One region of the Ensifer sp. genome, then DNA from elsewhere that is predicted to be linked to it. Evidence: predicted binding sites of a transcription regulator. Region 1 holds the regulator's gene; the other holds the start of a gene.
The links. Region 1 encodes HrcA, which represses chaperone genes, less so after heat shock. Its sites were predicted from a motif close to GTTAGCACTCNCNNNNNGNGAGTGCTAAC; they were not measured.
Positions count from the first base shown of each region.

Region 1 (8,633 bases):
GCGATCTACGAGGCCGGCGGTCCGGTCTGCCTCATCAAGGCAGCCAAGGATCATGTGACGCTCGGTTTCTGGCGTGGCGCCGACATGCTCGATCTCGATCCGCGCATGGCCAAGGGCGGCGGCAAGGGCGACATGGCCTTCATCAAGGTGAAGGCGCTGGGCGAGGTCGACCAGGTGCAGGTGGCCCGGCTCGTCGCCAGGGGCATCGCTCTCAACGTGGAAAAAGGCGATCCGTTCAAATCGTGAACGACGAAACAAACTTGCGAAAGGCGCTCTGAAACAGAGCGCCTTTCTCTTGTTCGATGCAATACATCTTCGCGGGATCGACGAATTCACAACGCTCGCGAGGCACCATGATCCTCTATTACCAGACCCATTCCCCTTTCGCCCGCAAGGCACTCGTCTTCGCCCATGAGGTCGGCATCGCCGGGCGGTTGCAGGTCATCCATCACGAGACCAGCCCGACGCTGCGCAACGAACAGGTCCATGCCGAAAACCCGCTGGGCAAGGTGCCGGTCCTGCTGCGGTCCGATGGTGAAGCAATCTTCGATTCCGACGTCATTTGCGCCTATTTCGATACGCTGCATGAGGGCCGCAGGCTGATCCCGGAAGAAGGCGAGGCACGTTGGCGCGCCTTGAGATTGCAGGCGGTTGCGCAAGGCCTGGCGCAGGCGGGCATCGGGCTTCGCTGGGAAACCGATCGCCGCCCCGAAGGCCTGCGCTATCGCGCGCTCGCCGACGGCTACACCGAAAAGGTCGAGCAGACCTATGACTGGCTGGAGCAGACGCTCGACGCCGACGTGCCGCTCGATATCGGCCACATCGCGCTTGTCACCACCCTGTCCTGGATGGCTTTCCGCAACCTGCCGTCGTTCCGGGACCGGGCCAAGCTGAGCGCATGGTTCGACGCATTCGAGCAGCGTCCGTCGATGCGCGCGACGCCACTTTCCGGCGAGACCCACGATTGACGGCTGGTTCGTCCGGGCGTTGAGCCCGGGCTTGCGCCGGCTGTTGCGTCAGCAGGCGAGGTCGGCGACGACGGCGTCGAGGATCAGCATGCCGGAGGGCGTGCAGCGCAGCCGCGAATTGCCGAGCCGTTCGATGAAGCCGTGGTCGATCAGGAACTGTTCGCGCTCCGGATCGGGGTCGCGACCGGACAGCGTCTGCCAGCGGGCGAGGTCGACGCCTTCTTTCAGCCGAAGCCCCATCAGCAGCAATTCGTCCGATTGCGCCTCGAGATCGAGCACTTCGCGCTCGACCATGCCGTGGCCGTAGGTTTCGACGAGGCGCAGCCATTCTTCCGGCTTGCGCTCCGTCGCCGTCGCCACCTTGGCGCCGCCAACGTTCAGGCGGCCATGGGCGCCGGGGCCGATGCCGGCGTAGTCGCCATAGCGCCAATAGGTAAGGTTGTGCCGGCTTTCGGCCCCCGGGCGGGCGTGGTTGGACACCTCGTAGGCCGGCATGCCGATCGAGGCGGTGATGTCCTGCGTCGCCTCGTAAAGGACCGCCGACTGCTCTCCATCCGGAACGATCAGCTTGCCGGCCTTGTGCAGGCCGAAGAAGGGCGTGCCCTCCTCGATCGTCAGCTGGTAGAGCGACAGGTGGTCGACGGCGTAGGAGACGGCCTCCTTGAGCTCGCGCTCCCATTCCTCGACGGTCTGTTTCGGGCGGGCATAGATCAGGTCGAAGGACATGCGGGGGAAGATCTCGCGCGCGAGCCGGATCGCCTTCAGCGCGTCCTCGACATTGTGCAGCCGTCCGAGGAATTTCAGGTCCCGGTCGTTCAGCGCCTGGACGCCGAGCGAGACGCGGTTGACGCCCGCGGCGCGATAGCCGTGGAAGCGCGTCGCCTCGACGCTCGACGGGTTGGCCTCCATGGTAATCTCGATGCCATCGGGCACGTGCCATTCGCGGGCGATGCCCGAGAGGATGGCGTCGACCGTTGCCGGATCCATCAGCGACGGCGTGCCGCCGCCCATGAAGATGCTGGTAACGGTGCGTGGACCGGAAAGCTGGCGCGCCTCGGCCATTTCCTTGAGGAAGGCGGCGACGAAGCGCGGCTGGTCGACCGGCTGGTGGCGCACATGGCTGTTGAAGTCGCAATAGGGGCATTTGGCCGCGCAGAACGGCCAGTGCACATAGATCCCGAAGCCGGGATCCATGCCGTCACCGATCGCAGATAGCGTGGCCGTGTGCATCGTTGCGTCTCTCATGCGCCGAGGCAGGTTTCGGCGAAGATCTTGAAGGCGCGGGCGCGGTGCGACAGCGCTTCTGCGTCGCCCGGCTTCCAGCCGTGCTTCTCGTCCGCACTCATTTCGCCGAATGTGGTGTCGTAGCCGAGCGGCTGGAAGACCGGATCGTAGCCAAAACCCTGCTCACCGCGCGGCGGCCACACGACATGGCCCTCGACTTCGCCGCGGAACAGTTCGACATGGCCGTCCGGCCAGGCAAGGCACAGCACCGAGACGAAGCGGGCGGTGCGCCTGTCATGCGCGCTTGCACCCTTGTCCTGAAGCGCGTCTTCGACCTTCTGCATCGCCATGGCGAAGTCGCGGCTGCCGTCCTCTCGTTCGGCCCAATTGGCGGTGTAGACGCCGGGCGCGCCGTCGAGCGCGTCGATCGCAAGGCCGGAATCGTCCGACAAGGCCGGCAGGCCCGACGCCCTGGCCGAGGCAAGCGCCTTGATCGTGGCATTCTCTTCGAACGTCGTTCCGGTTTCATCCGGCTCGACGAAGTTGAGGTCGGCCGCCGACTTGGCCTCGAAGCCGAGCGGGCCGATCAGGTCGCGGATCTCGCGGATCTTGCCGGCATTGTGGCTGGCGACGATGAGCGTCTTGTCATCCAGTGTGCGCATGATGTGTCGTCTCTTAAAAGATGCGGCGCTCGGGCCGCGGTTCATTCGATGGACCAGAGGCCCGGTTCCGCGCATTCGAGGCTGTTGCCGGCCGGATCGCGGAAATAGAAGGAGCGCGCGCCGCTTGGCCAGACCAGATCGGCCTCGATCGCAACGCCTGCCGTTTCAAGCTTCGCCTTCCAGGCGTCGAGCGCCTCGCGGGCGACGCGGAAGCACATGTGGCCCTGGCCGGCGGTCCCGTGCGGCGGCACCGGCAGGGCGGCGCCCGGCTGAGGCGGCTCGACCGTCTCCGCCGGATTGAAAATCAGGAGAACGCTTTGGCCGCAGCGGAAGAAGACATGCCGGTTGCCGGCACGCGTGATCTTCTTGAGCCCGAGCACGCCGCCGTAGAAGGCCTCGGCGCCATCGAGATCCGGCGCGTAGAGCGCAGTCTCGAGAATGCCTTCCAGCGCCGGAGCCATCGTTTGCGTCCTTTGTCTCAGCCAGCAATCGCCTGCTTCTGCAGGGCGACCAGTTCGGCAATGCCGGTCTTTGCAAGGCCGAGCAGGCCTGCGAATTCTTCTTCCGAGAACGGCTTGCCCTCGGCCGTACCCTGGATCTCGACGATGCCACCCGTTCCGGTCATGACGAAATTCGCGTCGGTCTCGGCAGCCGAATCCTCGAGATAATCGAGGTCGATGATCGACTGGTTGGCGAAGATGCCGCAAGAGATGGCGGCGACATGATCCTTCAGGACCTTCTCGACCTTCACCATGTTGCGGGCTTCCATCCACTTCAGGCAGTCGTGCAGGGCCACCCAGGCGCCGGTGATCGAGGCCGTGCGCGTGCCGCCATCGGCCTGGATGACGTCGCAGTCGATCGAGATCTGGCGTTCGCCCAGCGCCGGCAGGTCGACGACGGCGCGCAGCGACCGGCCGATCAGGCGCTGGATCTCCTGCGTGCGGCCGCTCTGCTTGCCGCTCGAGGCTTCGCGGCGCATGCGCTCGCCGGTGGCGCGCGGCAGCATGCCGTACTCGGCCGTCACCCAGCCCTTGCCGCCGTTGCGAAGCCAGGCCGGAACCTTTTCCTCAAGGCTGGCGGTGCACAAGACGTGCGTGTCGCCGAACCGCACCAGACAGGAGCCTTCCGCGTGCTTGGAGAAATTGCGCTCGAACGAAACCTTGCGCATTTGGTCGATTTTTCTGCCGGATGGCCGCATCATCTAACTCCTGATCGTATCTGCTGAGCCTTCTAGAGCATGGCAGAGGTAAAGGGAACCGGTGGATAGCGGGCGATCGGGGCGATTTTTCCCTTTTGCCATCGGGCGTCGGCATTACTATATTTCCGGCGGCAGGATTGGCCTGCGAACTTGGAGCGACATGGTACTGCGCAATCCCGGAGTGAGCGATATCGCGGCGGCGCTGGACGAGCGTTCCGGTGAAATCTTCCGTCGCATCGTCGAAACCTATTTGAACAACGGCGAGCCCCTCGGCTCCCGCAACCTGTCACGTCTGCTGCCGATGTCGCTGTCGCCGGCGTCCGTGCGCAACGTGATGAGCGATCTGGAAGATCTGGGGCTCATCTATTCGCCGCATGTGAGTGCCGGGCGCCTGCCGACGCAGACGGGCCTGCGCTTCTTCGTCGATGCCTTCATGCAGGTCGGCAATCTGTCGCCTGAGGATCGCGCCTCGATCGACCGGCATGTTCGGCGCACCGACCATGCCCAGCCCGTCGATACGCTTTTGACGGAAGCCAGCCAGATGCTGTCGGGCATGTCGCGCGGCGCCGGCCTCGTCATCACCGCCAAGAACGATCCGGTGCTCAAGCATGTCGAGTTCATCCGGCTCGCGCCCGCCAAGGCGCTGGCGGTGCTCGTCGGCGAGCACGACCAGGTCGAAAACCGCATCATCGAACTGCCGGCCGGCGTCACGAGTTCGCAGCTGACGGAGGCGGCGAATTTCCTCAACGCCCATCTCGCCGGCCAGACGATCGGGGAGGTGCGCTCGCAGCTCGAAACGGTCAAACAGACCGTGCGCGGCGAACTCGATGCCCTGTCCCAGGATCTGGTCGAGCGCGGGCTCGCGATCTGGTCGGGTAGCGAAGGCGACGAAAAGCCGGCGCGACTGATCGTTCGCGGCCGCGCCAATCTGCTCGAGGGTCTCGACGGGACCGAGGATATCGACCGCCTGCGCATGCTCTTCGACGACCTGGAAAAGAAGGACAGCCTGATCGAGCTGCTCGATCTCGCCGAAAGCGGCCCGGGGGTCAGGATCTTCATCGGCTCGGAGAACAAGTTGTTTTCATTGTCGGGTTCGTCGCTGATCGTCGCGCCCTATCGCGACAGCGAGGACCGGATCGTCGGCGCCGTCGGCGTCATCGGCCCGACGCGGCTCAACTATTCGCGCATCGTGCCGATGGTCGATTATACCGCGCAGTTGATGTCGCGGCTTTCGCGGTGAGACGGCGCATTTGGCCATCGACAGCATTGAACCCTTGATTTTTCGGCCCTAAACCTCGATATCGGCATCAAATCCAGTCACTGGGCATTTTTACGCCATGCGGCCATCGTTCCGCGCGGGCGTGAAATGCGGAAGACAAGACAGACGATACACCGGAGAACGTCATGACCGACGAAACAAACAAGCACGGACACGAAGCTGCCGCCAACGACGAGGCAGACAACGCGACGCCCGAGGTTGTGGAAGCAGCGCCGGTTGCCGAACCCGATCCGCTCGAGCTTGCCCGGGCCGAGAACAACGACCTGCGCGACAAGTACCTGCGCCTTGCCGCCGAGATGGACAACTTGCGCCGCCGCACCGAGCGTGACGTCAAGGATGCAAAGTCCTATTCGGTTGCAGGCTTTGCCCGCGACATGCTGGCCGTCTCCGACAATCTGCGCCGTGCGCTCGATGCCATCCCGGCCGAAGCCAAGGAAGCCGGTGAGACGGGTCTCAACGCCCTGATCGAAGGCGTCGAGATGACCGAGCGCGCCATGCTGTCGGCGCTGGAGCGCCATGGCGTGAAGAAGCTGGAGCCGGAAGGCCAGAAGTTCGACCCGAACTTCCACCAGGCGATGTTCGAGATCCCGAACGCCGACGTGCCGAACAACACGGTGCTGCAGGTCGTCCAGGCCGGTTACACCATCGGCGATCGCGTCCTGCGCCCGGCCATGGTCGGCGTGTCCAAGGGCGGCCCGAAGGTGGTTGCTGGCGAAGGCGACAGCCCGGCCGCCTGAGCCGTAGCCTGATCTGTTTGAACGCCGCGCATCCCAAGGGACGCGCGGCGTTTTCATTTTCGGCGTTGCGTCGACGAAGGACGGCTTCAGCCGAACAGCTGCCGCAGATGGTCGTTGAGGAAGCGTCCCTCCGGATCGACCTTTGCCCGCAAGGCCCGGAAGTCGCCGGCCCTGGGATAGAGCGCGGTCACGTCCTCGGCGCCGAGGAAATGCAGCTTGCCCCAGTGCGGCCGCGAGCCGTATTGGCGGAGAATTGTATCGACATCGCGAAGATACTCCCAGTAATCCGTGCCCGGCTCGCCCGACACCGAAAGCGTGATCGAATCCTGCTCGAAGAACGGGCTGATCCAGCCGCTGTCGCCGGCGGTGAAGCGGTATTCGATCGGGTAGATGCAGGTCGGGTGCTTTTCCAGCATCAGCTTGCGCACCGCTTTGACCGCTTCCTTGCCGTTTGCGACAGGCACCGCATATTCGAGCTCGTGGAAATTTGGCACATATTCGATCGGATAGATCTCCGAGGAGTAGGCGATCTTCTCGAATCCGTCTTCCATCGGCGGCCGGTCGGTGATGTCGATCACCTTCATTTCGCAGACGTCTGAGGTCCTGTCCGTCGTCGACACCGATGCGGTATCCGGCAGGCAGTAGCAGTGGCGGCTTTCCGGTACCGGGCACCAGAAGAAGCCGAAGTGCCGATGCTTGGCGGCGAGCTCGTCGTGCTGTTCGATCATCTCGTCGAAGGTGCAGCGCCAAAGCTTCTCATGCAGGTTGTAGCTGTCCATTGCCTGCAGGGTGATCTCGGAGATCACGCCGAGCATGCCGACCGAAACGCGCGCCGCGTCCAGGAGGTCCGGCGTCGTCTCGTCGACGACGAGGATGCTGCCATCGGGCTCGATCAGCCGCATGCCGACGATCTGCGAGGCCATGTTGCCGAGCGTGGCCCCGGTGCCATGGGTGCCGGTGGTGAGCGCGCCTGCAAGCGCCTGGCTGTCGATGTCGCCCTGGTTGATCAGCGAGAGGCCGCTCGACTTCAGGACCTTGCCGAGCTGGTTGATCGTCGTGCCGGCCCTCACGGCGACGCGTTTGCGCGCCTGGTCGATGTTGACGACGCCCTGCATGCCCGACAGCGTCAGCTGCAGCCCACTCGTCAGCGCGACCGGCGTGAAGGAATGACCGGATCCGGCGCAGCGGACGTTGAGCCCCTGCGACGTCGCCTCGCGGACCATCTCGGCGAGCTCTGCCTCTTTCTCGGGCGCCCCCCGGTAGCGAACGATGCATGATTGGTTTCCGACCCAGTTGCGCCAGTGGCCACCTGCCTGAAGCATGTCTATCCCCTCCCTCAGACCGCTGTGAAGCAATTGTCGACGAACAGATGCGTGCCGTTGACGAAGCTTGCCTCGTCGCTGGCGAGAAACAGCGCGGCGTTCGCCACTTCCTTCGGATCGCACATGCGGCCCTGCTGGGCGGCGATCGCGGCTTCCGAGACGTCGACGCCGTATTTGCTGAGGCCGACCAGCTCGCGCTTGCCGTGGTCGGTGGCGATGAAGCCGGGGCAGACGGCGTTGCAGCGGATGCCGCGGTCGCGGAATTCCACGGCAATGGCGCGCGCGAACATGTGGCAGGCCCCCTTGGTGGTGTCGTAGAGAACCTCCATCGGCGTTGCTGCCACGGCCGAGATCGATGAGGTGCACACGATGCTGCCGCCGCCGGCCGCCAGCATGCCCGGAAGCACCGCCTTGGTCATCAGGAACATGCTGCGTACGTTGACGGCCATCAGCCGGTCCCATTCGTCCTCTTCGGTTTCGAGGAACGGCCCGACCGCCAGGATGCCAGCGTGGTTGAAGAGGACGGTGATGGCGCCGAAGTCCGCCTCGACCGCCTTGACGGCCGAGCTCACCTCGGAAGAAACCGAGACGTCTGCCGGTGCGAACACCGCCTCGCCGCCGTTTGCACGGATGGCGGCGGCCACCTCTTCGCCCTTGCTGCGCGGCAGGTCGACGATGCCGACCTTCGCTCCCTCGCGCGCAAAGAGTTCGGATGCGGCCAGCCCGCAACCGCCGGCACCACCACTGATCAAAGCCACTTTTCCCGAGAGCCTGCCTGTCATCCGATCCCCCTTGCGCTTGGGCGCCGCGCCTTGGCCGGGCGGCGTTCTCCATCCCTCATCGCTCGGATTATTGTTGACGAAGCGGGGGCTGTCGATATCCCATGGGGGATATGCGGGAAGGGGAGAGTTCGACGCGGATGCTGGCTCGGGAATCGGCCGATATATCGGCCATGATCGGATTGATCGGAACGCAGGATTTCGGCAGCGCGCTCGATCGCATGCTGCGCTCGGTCGCCGGTTTCGACCTCTCGGTCGCCTTCGCCTATCCCTATGACAAGAGGCCGATCGTTCTGCATGACGGCTATACCGCCAAGGTTTCGGCGAGCGCACTGTCGGCCTATCTCGGCGGCGCCTATCTGCTCGACCCGTTCTATGTCGCCTGCTGCGGCGGCCAGCCGCCGGGGCTCTGGCGCATGCGCGAACTGGCGCCCGACCAGTTCTTCCGGTCTGATTTTTCAGGC
Region 1 covers NZ_DALZXU010000001.1:325,697-334,329, forward strand. Annotated here, with positions in the region: gene RTP54_RS01630 (DUF1801 domain-containing protein) at 1-246, shown strand, start outside; gene RTP54_RS01635 (glutathione S-transferase) at 354-968, shown strand; gene hemW (radical SAM family heme chaperone HemW) at 1,017-2,198, opposite strand; gene rdgB (RdgB/HAM1 family non-canonical purine NTP pyrophosphatase) at 2,210-2,854, opposite strand; gene RTP54_RS01650 (VOC family protein) at 2,896-3,315, opposite strand; gene rph (ribonuclease PH) at 3,333-4,052, opposite strand; gene hrcA (heat-inducible transcriptional repressor HrcA) at 4,213-5,292, shown strand; gene grpE (nucleotide exchange factor GrpE) at 5,457-6,068, shown strand; gene RTP54_RS01670 (D-arabinono-1,4-lactone oxidase) at 6,155-7,390, opposite strand; gene RTP54_RS01675 (SDR family NAD(P)-dependent oxidoreductase) at 7,405-8,172, opposite strand; gene RTP54_RS01680 (LuxR C-terminal-related transcriptional regulator) at 8,343-8,633, shown strand, end outside.

Region 2 (8,633 bases), 430 kb from region 1:
CCAGGAGCGGGCGCACTTGCGACCAACGGCCGTCTGCGGCACGACAGTCACCTTCGCGACCTCGGGCAGACGGAAGGCCTCCGCAGGCCCCTCGCCCGCCTCGACCGTGATCGAGGAGGTGATGCAGATTTCGGCGAAATCTTCACCTTCGAGTGCCTTCAGCAGATCCGGATCGGCGATATGGACGACCGGTGCGGCTTCCAGCGACGAACCGATGCGCTTTTCGCGGCGCTCGATTTCGAGGGCGCCGGTGACGACCGTGCGCACGGCGCGGATCTTCTCCCACTTCGCTTCGAGCGCATCGTTCTTCCATTCCGCAGGGATCTGCGGGAACTGCTCGAGGTGAACGGAGACCTGGTCGGGCTTGCGCGACAGCCACGCTTCCTCGCAGGTGAAGGGCAGCATCGGCGCCAGCCACAGCACCAGGCAATCGAACAGCTTGCGGATCACGGCAAGTGCCGAGCGACGACGAAGGCTCGACGGCGCGTCGCAATAGAGCGCATCCTTGCGGACGTCGAAATAGAAGGCCGAGAGTTCGACATTCGAGAAATCGATCAGCGAGCGGGCGATCCGCTTGAAGTCGAATGCATCGTAACCTTCACGAACGACCTGATCGAGTTCGGCCAGGCGATGCAGCATCAGCTTTTCGAGTTCGGGCAGGTCGGCATAGGCGATCTCCTCGCCCTGGTCGTGTGCCAGCGTGCCCAGCATCCAGCGGATGGTGTTGCGCAGCTTGCGATAGGCGTCGATATTGGTCTGGATGATCGTCTTGCCGAGACGCTGGTCTTCCCAATAGTCCGTCGTCATCACCCAGAGACGCAGGATGTCGGCGCCGGCATCCTTCATCACCTCCTGCGGGGTAACGGTGTTGCCCTTCGACTTCGACATCTTCTCGCCCTTCTCGTCCATGGTGAAGCCATGGGTGACAACGGCGTTGTAGGGCGCACGACCGCGCGTCGCGCAGGATTCGAGCAGCGACGAGTGGAACCAGCCGCGATGCTGGTCGGAGCCTTCGAGATAGACGTCGGCCGGCCACTTCAGATCAGGACGATCTTCGAGCGTGAAGGTGTGGGTCGAGCCCGAATCGAACCAGACGTCGAGAATGTCCATGACCTGGTGCCACTTTTCGTGGTCATGGTCGTTGCCGAGGAAGCGGTCCTTGGCACCGTCGGCAAACCAGGCGTCGGCACCTTCCAGCTCGAAAGCGTCGAGGATGCGAGCATTGACGGCCTCGTCGACGAGGATCTCGCCCTGCTCGTCGGCAAAGATCGCGATCGGCACGCCCCAGGCGCGCTGGCGCGACAGCACCCAGTCCGGGCGCCCTTCGATCATCGCGCGCAGGCGGTTCTGGCCGGTGCCCGGCACGAAGCGGGTGTCGTCGATCGCAGACAGCGCCCGCGAGCGCAGCGTCGTGCCGTCGCCGAAGCCCTTGTCCATGTAGACGAACCATTGCGGCGTGTTGCGGAAGATCACCGGCTTTTTCGAGCGCCAGGAGTGCGGGTAGGAGTGCTTGAGGCGGCCGCGGGCAAACAGTGCCTGGCGGCCGATGAGCGCCTTGATGACGCGTTCGTTGGCGTCGCCCTTCTTGCCCTTGTCGTCGAGCACGCGGCCGGCACCGCCTTCGGCGTCCGGACCGAAGCCATGGGCGTCGGCGGTGAAGTAGCCGGCGTCGTCGACGGTGAACGGGATCGCCGAGGAGATGCCGCGGGCTTCGAGCGCGCGGGCATTGTCCATCCAGGCGTCAAAGTCCTCGCGGCCGTGGCTGGGCGCCGTGTGGACGAAGCCCGTGCCGGCGTCGTCGGTCACGTGATCGCCGTCGAGCAGCGGCACCTTGAAGGCGTAGCCGCCACCCAGGCCATGCAGAGGATGGGCGCAGGTGACCGAGGCCAGTTCGCTGCCTTCGATATCGCGGACGAAATTGAAGGTGAGCTTGGCCTTGGCGGCGGACTCGTCGGCCAGGCGCTTGGCGAAGATCAGCTTTTCGCCGGGCTGCGGGCCGAAGTCGTTTTCGGCAGTCGCAACTTCATAAAGGCCGTAGGCATAACGCGAGGAGAAGGCGATCGCGCGGTTGCCGGGGATGGTCCAGGGCGTGGTCGTCCAGATGACGACGAAGGTGCCGGCCAGATCCTGCGGACCTTCCGTGACCGGGAACTTCACCCAGATCATGTCGCTTTCGACGTCGGCATATTCGACTTCGGCCTCGGCCAGCGCCGTGCGCTCGACGACCGACCACATCACCGGCTTGGAGCCGCGATAGAGCTGGCCCATCTTGGCGATCTTCATCAGTTCGCCGGCGATACGGGCTTCCGCATGGAAGTTCATCGTCGTGTAGGGGTTGTCGAAGTCGCCCTCGATGCCCAGACGCTTGAACTCTTCCGCCTGGATCTGGATCCAGCCGGCGGCAAAGTCGCGGCACTCCTTGCGGAATTCGTTGACCGGAACCTCGTCCTTGTTCTGACCCTTTTCGCGATACTTCTCCTCGATCTTCCATTCGATCGGAAGACCGTGGCAATCCCAGCCCGGGACATAGTTAGCATCGAAGCCGCGCATCTGGAACGAGCGGTTGATGACGTCCTTGAGGATCTTGTTCAGCGCGTGGCCGATATGGATGTTGCCGTTGGCATAGGGAGGGCCGTCGTGCAGCACGAATTTCTCGCGGCCGGCAGCCGAGGCGCGCAGCTTCTTGTAGAGGCCCATCTTCTGCCAGCGGGCGACCGTTTCCGGTTCCTTCTGCGGCAGGCCGGCGCGCATCGGAAACTCGGTCTGCGGCAGGTAGAGGGTGGAGGAATAGTCGATCTTCTCAGCGGTATCTGTCATGGTCTTTGCAATCATCTTTTCCGCGCGGGTCATCGCGCATGCCAAAGGGTGGTATCTGGCGCAGCCCCCGAAATCGGGATCGATCTTTAGAAGGGATCATGCGCAGCTTCAAAGTTTCAAAGCGACCTGTGCGCATCCAGCAGACGCGCGGCGCTCTAGAAATGACTGGGGGCGCTGGAAACGCCGAAATCCCGGACCTTCCGGCGGCCTAGTGCGCGCGGAAAGCCGGGCCGATAATTCGCTGATCGATGGTCAGTCGACGGTGCCGGGTCATGGTGGCCGGTTGTTTAAGGCGTTTTCGGCCTTTTGAAAAGGTCCGCCGCTGCGGCGCGACGGATTTCTTTCAGGCAAAGCAGATCCGGCGGTCGATATCGCCAAGGGGCGCGACGCCGGAGAGCAGCGCCCTTGCCTCTTCCTCGTCCTGCCGGATCTGCGCCACCAGCGGGTCGAGCCCGTCGAATTTCAGTTCGTCGCGCAGGTGGCCGAAGAACGAGACCGAACAGACCTCGCCGTAGAGATCGCTGGAAAAGTCGAAGACGAAGGTTTCGAGCAGCGCCTCGCCGTCGCTGTCGACGGTCGGGCGACGGCCGAAGCTCGCGACCCCGTCATAAAGCGAGCCGTCGGCCCGGCGGAACCGCACGGCATAAATGCCGGCGCGAAGCTCGACTTCTGGCGGCAGGCGCATGTTGGCCGTGGGATAGCCGAGCGTTCGCCCGAGCTTCTTGCCGTCGATCACTTCGGCCTCGACCGTATAGCGGTAGCCGAGCAGGCCGGCGGCGTGGGACACGTCACCCTGCCCCAGCAGCGCGCGGATGAAGCTCGAGGAAATCACCGAGGCGTTCTCGTCGCGAAACGCATCGACGAGCGTCACGCCGAAACCATTGTCGCCGCCCGCCGCCATCAGGAAGGCGGGGCCGCCTTCGCGCCCTTTGCCGAAATGGAAATCAAAGCCGGTGACGACATGCGAGGCGTGCAGCCATTCCAAGAGCACGCGATGGATAAAGTCGGAGGCCGACAGTTCGGAGAAGGTGCGGTCAAACGGATATTCGATGACCGCGCCAAAGCCCATGCCTTCAAGGATGCGGGCCTTCAGTGGCGCAGGCGTCAGGCGGAACACCGGCGTGTCGGGCCGAAACACCGTGCGCGGATGCGGTTCGAAGGTCAGCACCAGCGCGGGCACGCCGCGGGCCTTGGCTTCTTCCAGCGCCCGCTCCAGCACCGACTGATGACCGCGGTGCACGCCGTCGAAATTGCCGATGGCGACGACGCCGCCACGCAGGCGCTCGGGCAGCGGATCGCGGGTCTCGTTGCGATGAAAAACCGTCATCTCGATCTCCCCCGTCAGGCGAGCCTGGGCATCCACCACTTCGGCGAAGCGCCTTCCTTCTTGAGGAAGGCCGCAAGCTTCGCCTCGTCGGTCCGGCTTTCGTTCATATATTCCAGAGCGTGAATGCCGGCGCTGATGTAGAGCAGGTCGAAACCGGCATCCTGGGCCCCCTTGACGTCGGTCGGCATGCCGTCGCCAACTGCAATGATGCGCGACAGGTCCAGCGCGCCGCGAACGGCCTTGGCCTCCGTCAGTGCGGCACGGTAGATCGAGATGTAAGGCTTGCCGGCGATACGCGCCTCGCCGCCGAGCTCTTCGTAAAGCTTGGCGATGGCGCCGGCGCACGGGATCAGGCGGTGGCCACGCTCGACCACCAGGTCCGGGTTGGCACAGATGAACGGGATCTTGCGCCTGGCAAGCCCCGTCAGCGTCGCGCGGTAGTGCTCCGGCGTTTCGGTTTCATCATCATAGAAGCCGGCGCAGACGACGGTCTGCGCATCTTCCGACGAGACGATCTCGGTGCCGAGCCCTTCGAGCAGCGGCAGGTCGCGTTCGGCGCCGATGAAGAAGATCTTCTTGTCGGCAGCGGCAATCAAGCCGCGGGTCACATCTCCCGACGTGACAATGCGATCATAGGCTTCATCGGGAACGCCAAGCCCGCGGATCTGCACCTTGACGCTCGGGCTCGGCCGCGGCGAGTTGGTAATGAGCACCACCGTCAGCCCCGCCGCGCGCGCCTCCGCCAGCGCTTCACATGCGGACGCAAAGGCCTGGACACCATTGTGGAGAACGCCCCAGACGTCGCAGAGCACGACGTCGTAGCGCCCTGCGATTTCCCGAAAACTGTTGATCCGTGCGGCCATGCGGGCTTCCTGCAAACTCGGTTTCCGGCTTGCATGGCAAGGAAGGGCCGAGAATACAAGCCTCGGCTCGCGAAAAACGCCGCCATTCCCAAGGATTCAACGGCCCGCGCACCGGATGGCGAGGTGTGGCACTCGGGCGTGCGGGCCGAAGATGGGCGCAGGCCAGCGGGTCCTACGACAGCAACCGGATCGAGCCGCGCGCTGACTGCCCCAATTCCGGCGGATTCCTCCAACAGCAATGTTCGCGCCCGTTCCGGCCGCAATCTGCAGCGACCCTACCAAGCCTCGCGATAACCATGTCGCCGGAAATTTTTAAACGGCCAATCCTTGACTCGCACCGGACCCAGCCTTATCTCGGCCTCGCTAGCACTCTACAAGAGAGAGTGCTAACACCCATCCATCGGGTCGATGAGCGATCCGATATGTCATTTGATCGAGGGATTAGACTAATGGCAAGCACCAATTTCCGCCCGCTGCACGACCGCGTTGTCGTCCGCCGCGTCGAGTCTGAGGAAAAGACCAAGGGCGGCATCATCATTCCGGACACCGCCAAGGAAAAGCCGCAGGAAGGCGAAATCGTCGCTGTTGGTTCGGGCGCCCGTGACGAAAGCGGCAAGGTTGTTGCGCTGGACGTCAAGGCTGGCGACCGCGTTCTGTTCGGCAAGTGGTCGGGCACCGAAGTCAAGATCAACGGCGAAGACCTTCTCATCATGAAGGAAGCCGACATCATGGGCATCATCGGCTGATCAGCCGTCACCCACACCTTTCCATGACAACCAATGGGCAATGAGCCCGGGAGTTTTCTCAAATGGCTGCAAAAGAAATTAAATTCGGCCGCACCGCGCGCGAAAAGATGCTGCGTGGCGTCGATATCCTCGCTGACGCCGTAAAGGTCACGCTCGGCCCGAAGGGTCGTAACGTCATCATCGACAAGTCCTTCGGCGCTCCGCGCATCACCAAGGACGGTGTATCGGTCGCCAAGGAAATCGAACTCGAAGACAAGTTCGAAAACATGGGCGCCCAGATGGTCCGCGAAGTTGCTTCGAAGACCAACGACATCGCCGGCGACGGCACCACGACTGCAACCGTTCTTGCCCAGGCGATCGTTCGCGAAGGCGCAAAGGCCGTTGCCGCCGGCATGAACCCGATGGACCTGAAGCGCGGTATCGACCTCGCTGTCGGCGAAGTCGTCAAGGATCTCCAGGCCAAGGCCAAGAAGATCAACACGTCGGAAGAAGTTGCTCAGGTCGGCACGATCTCGGCAAACGGCGAGCGTCAGATCGGCCTCGACATCGCAGAAGCGATGCAGAAGGTCGGCAACGAAGGCGTCATCACGGTTGAAGAAGCCAAGACTGCCGAGACCGAACTCGAAGTCGTCGAAGGCATGCAGTTCGACCGCGGCTACCTGTCGCCCTACTTCGTCACCAACCCGGAAAAGATGGTCGCTGACCTCGACGACGTCTTCGTTCTCCTTCACGAGAAGAAGCTCTCGAACCTGCAGGCCATGCTCCCGGTTCTCGAAGCTGTCGTTCAGACCGGCAAGCCGCTCCTCATCATCGCTGAAGACGTTGAAGGCGAAGCTCTTGCTACGCTGGTCGTCAACAAGCTGCGCGGCGGCCTGAAGATTGCTGCAGTCAAGGCTCCGGGCTTCGGCGATCGCCGCAAGGCCATGCTCGAAGACATCGCCATCCTGACCGGCGGTACCGTGATCTCTGAAGACCTCGGCATCAAGCTCGAAAACGTCACGCTCGACATGCTCGGCCGTGCGAAGAAGGTTTCGATCTCCAAGGAAAACACGACGATCGTCGACGGTTCCGGCCAGAAGAGCGACATCGAAGGCCGCGTTGCCCAGATCAAGGCTCAGATCGAAGAGACCACCTCCGACTACGACCGCGAGAAGCTGCAGGAACGTCTTGCCAAGCTCGCTGGCGGCGTTGCCGTGATCCGCGTTGGCGGCTCGACGGAAGTTGAAGTCAAGGAAAAGAAGGACCGCATCGACGACGCTCTGAACGCGACGCGCGCTGCTGTTCAGGAAGGCATCGTACCGGGCGGCGGCGTTGCCCTGCTGCGTTCTTCCGTCAAGATCACCGTCAAGGGTGTCAACGACGACCAGGAAGCCGGCATCAACATCGTTCGTCGCGCTCTGCAGGCTCCGGCCCGCCAGATCGCCGAGAACGCTGGTGACGAAGCTTCGATCGTTGTCGGCAAGATCCTCGACAAGGACCAGGACAACTTCGGCTACAACGCCCAGACCGGCGAATATGGCGACATGATCGCCATGGGCATCATCGACCCGGTCAAGGTCGTTCGCACCGCCCTTCAGGACGCAGCTTCGGTTGCTGGCCTCCTCGTCACGACGGAAGCCATGATCGCCGAACTGCCGAAGAAGGACGCTCCGGCAATGCCGGGCGGCATGGGCGGCATGGGCGGCATGGACATGATGTGATAAGGCGCCAGCCTTAATCGCAGCATCGTCCATGAAGCTTCGCCCATGCACTTAAAGCGGTTCAGCGCGTCAAGCGCGCTGAACGGGCGGCATGGACATGATGTGATAGGGCGAAAGCCTTGTCGCGGACCTGTTCAAGCAGATCCACGATGATCCATCCGGATCGGAAAGGGCGACCCTCGGGTCGCCCTTTCTTGTTTTCGCACACATCCACTGGCGCATTTCACGTGCACGTCAAAGCTGTCCGCAGGAAAAATTACAAGGCGGCTGTAGTGACGCTAAAAAAGCGTTGAAGTCGAAAAAAAACGAACTATAACAACGGCCCAAGTGGACTGAGATTCACGAGAGACTGGACGGCGAACCTAAAGCGAGCGGAATATCGCTCAAATTTTTCATATTAACTGTGAGTCCAAGCTCTCTTTGAGACGATCACGCAAAGCATATAAGTATTTAATCGCAAAATAAGCCGGCCCTGCCTTCGAAATCACTTCGCTTGGCGAGCTACGTCACAACTTGGTGACTTTTCCATACAGAGAGACCCAAACGACTAGTCGTGCGTGGTCTTGCTGCCATGGAGCGATGGCGGGCGATGGTTGTATATTGGGGATTGTGGCTGCCTGGTCGGACAACGACATTCGCCAGGGGCAGTGCTGGGGTAGACCGTGTTTAAGATCACGAGAACAAATTCAGTTCCCCTCGGTGTGCCGGGACAGATGCATTCCGGTCTTCCGCATCAGGAATTCCTGGAGCAGTTCTGCGTGTCGGAAGGCTGGTCGGGTGATCTGTCGACGGGCCTGTTTCGGCTCGGCGACAAGGCATCCGCGATCCATGGCCTCAACGAGAGTGAATGCGGATTGCTGAACTTCGTTCGTTGCTACGACCCTGCAGACCGTAATCATGTGCTCGAACTGTTCGAGCAGGCAGCCACGAGCTGCTCGTCCTTCTGCTTCTCGACGACGATCAGCCTGGACTCGGGACACAAGCAGCCGGTGTTCTGCATCGGCGAATCCTCGGGCCTCGAGGAGCGCTATTCCGGCACGATCCACGGCATCTTCTTCTTCCCGCGCTTCCTGGTCGAAAGCGCAGGCAAGGCGCTGCTGCGCCAGTAGGCGCCCCCGCACTATCATGCGTCTGCATCAGCCGCGCCCTGAGGCTATCCCCGGGGCCGGCGAGCGATGGC
Region 2 covers NZ_DALZXU010000001.1:756,885-765,517, reverse strand. Annotated here, with positions in the region: gene ileS (isoleucine--tRNA ligase) at 1-2,817, opposite strand, end outside; gene RTP54_RS03690 (hypothetical protein) at 2,816-3,127, shown strand; gene RTP54_RS03685 (bifunctional riboflavin kinase/FAD synthetase) at 3,161-4,144, opposite strand; gene RTP54_RS03680 (TIGR01459 family HAD-type hydrolase) at 4,159-5,007, opposite strand; gene groES (co-chaperone GroES) at 5,457-5,753, shown strand; gene groL (chaperonin GroEL) at 5,816-7,453, shown strand; gene RTP54_RS03665 (hypothetical protein) at 8,116-8,562, shown strand.
Region 2: groES (co-chaperone GroES) is a predicted target of HrcA. The motif match lies at 5,370-5,398, and genes of this name have one in related genera.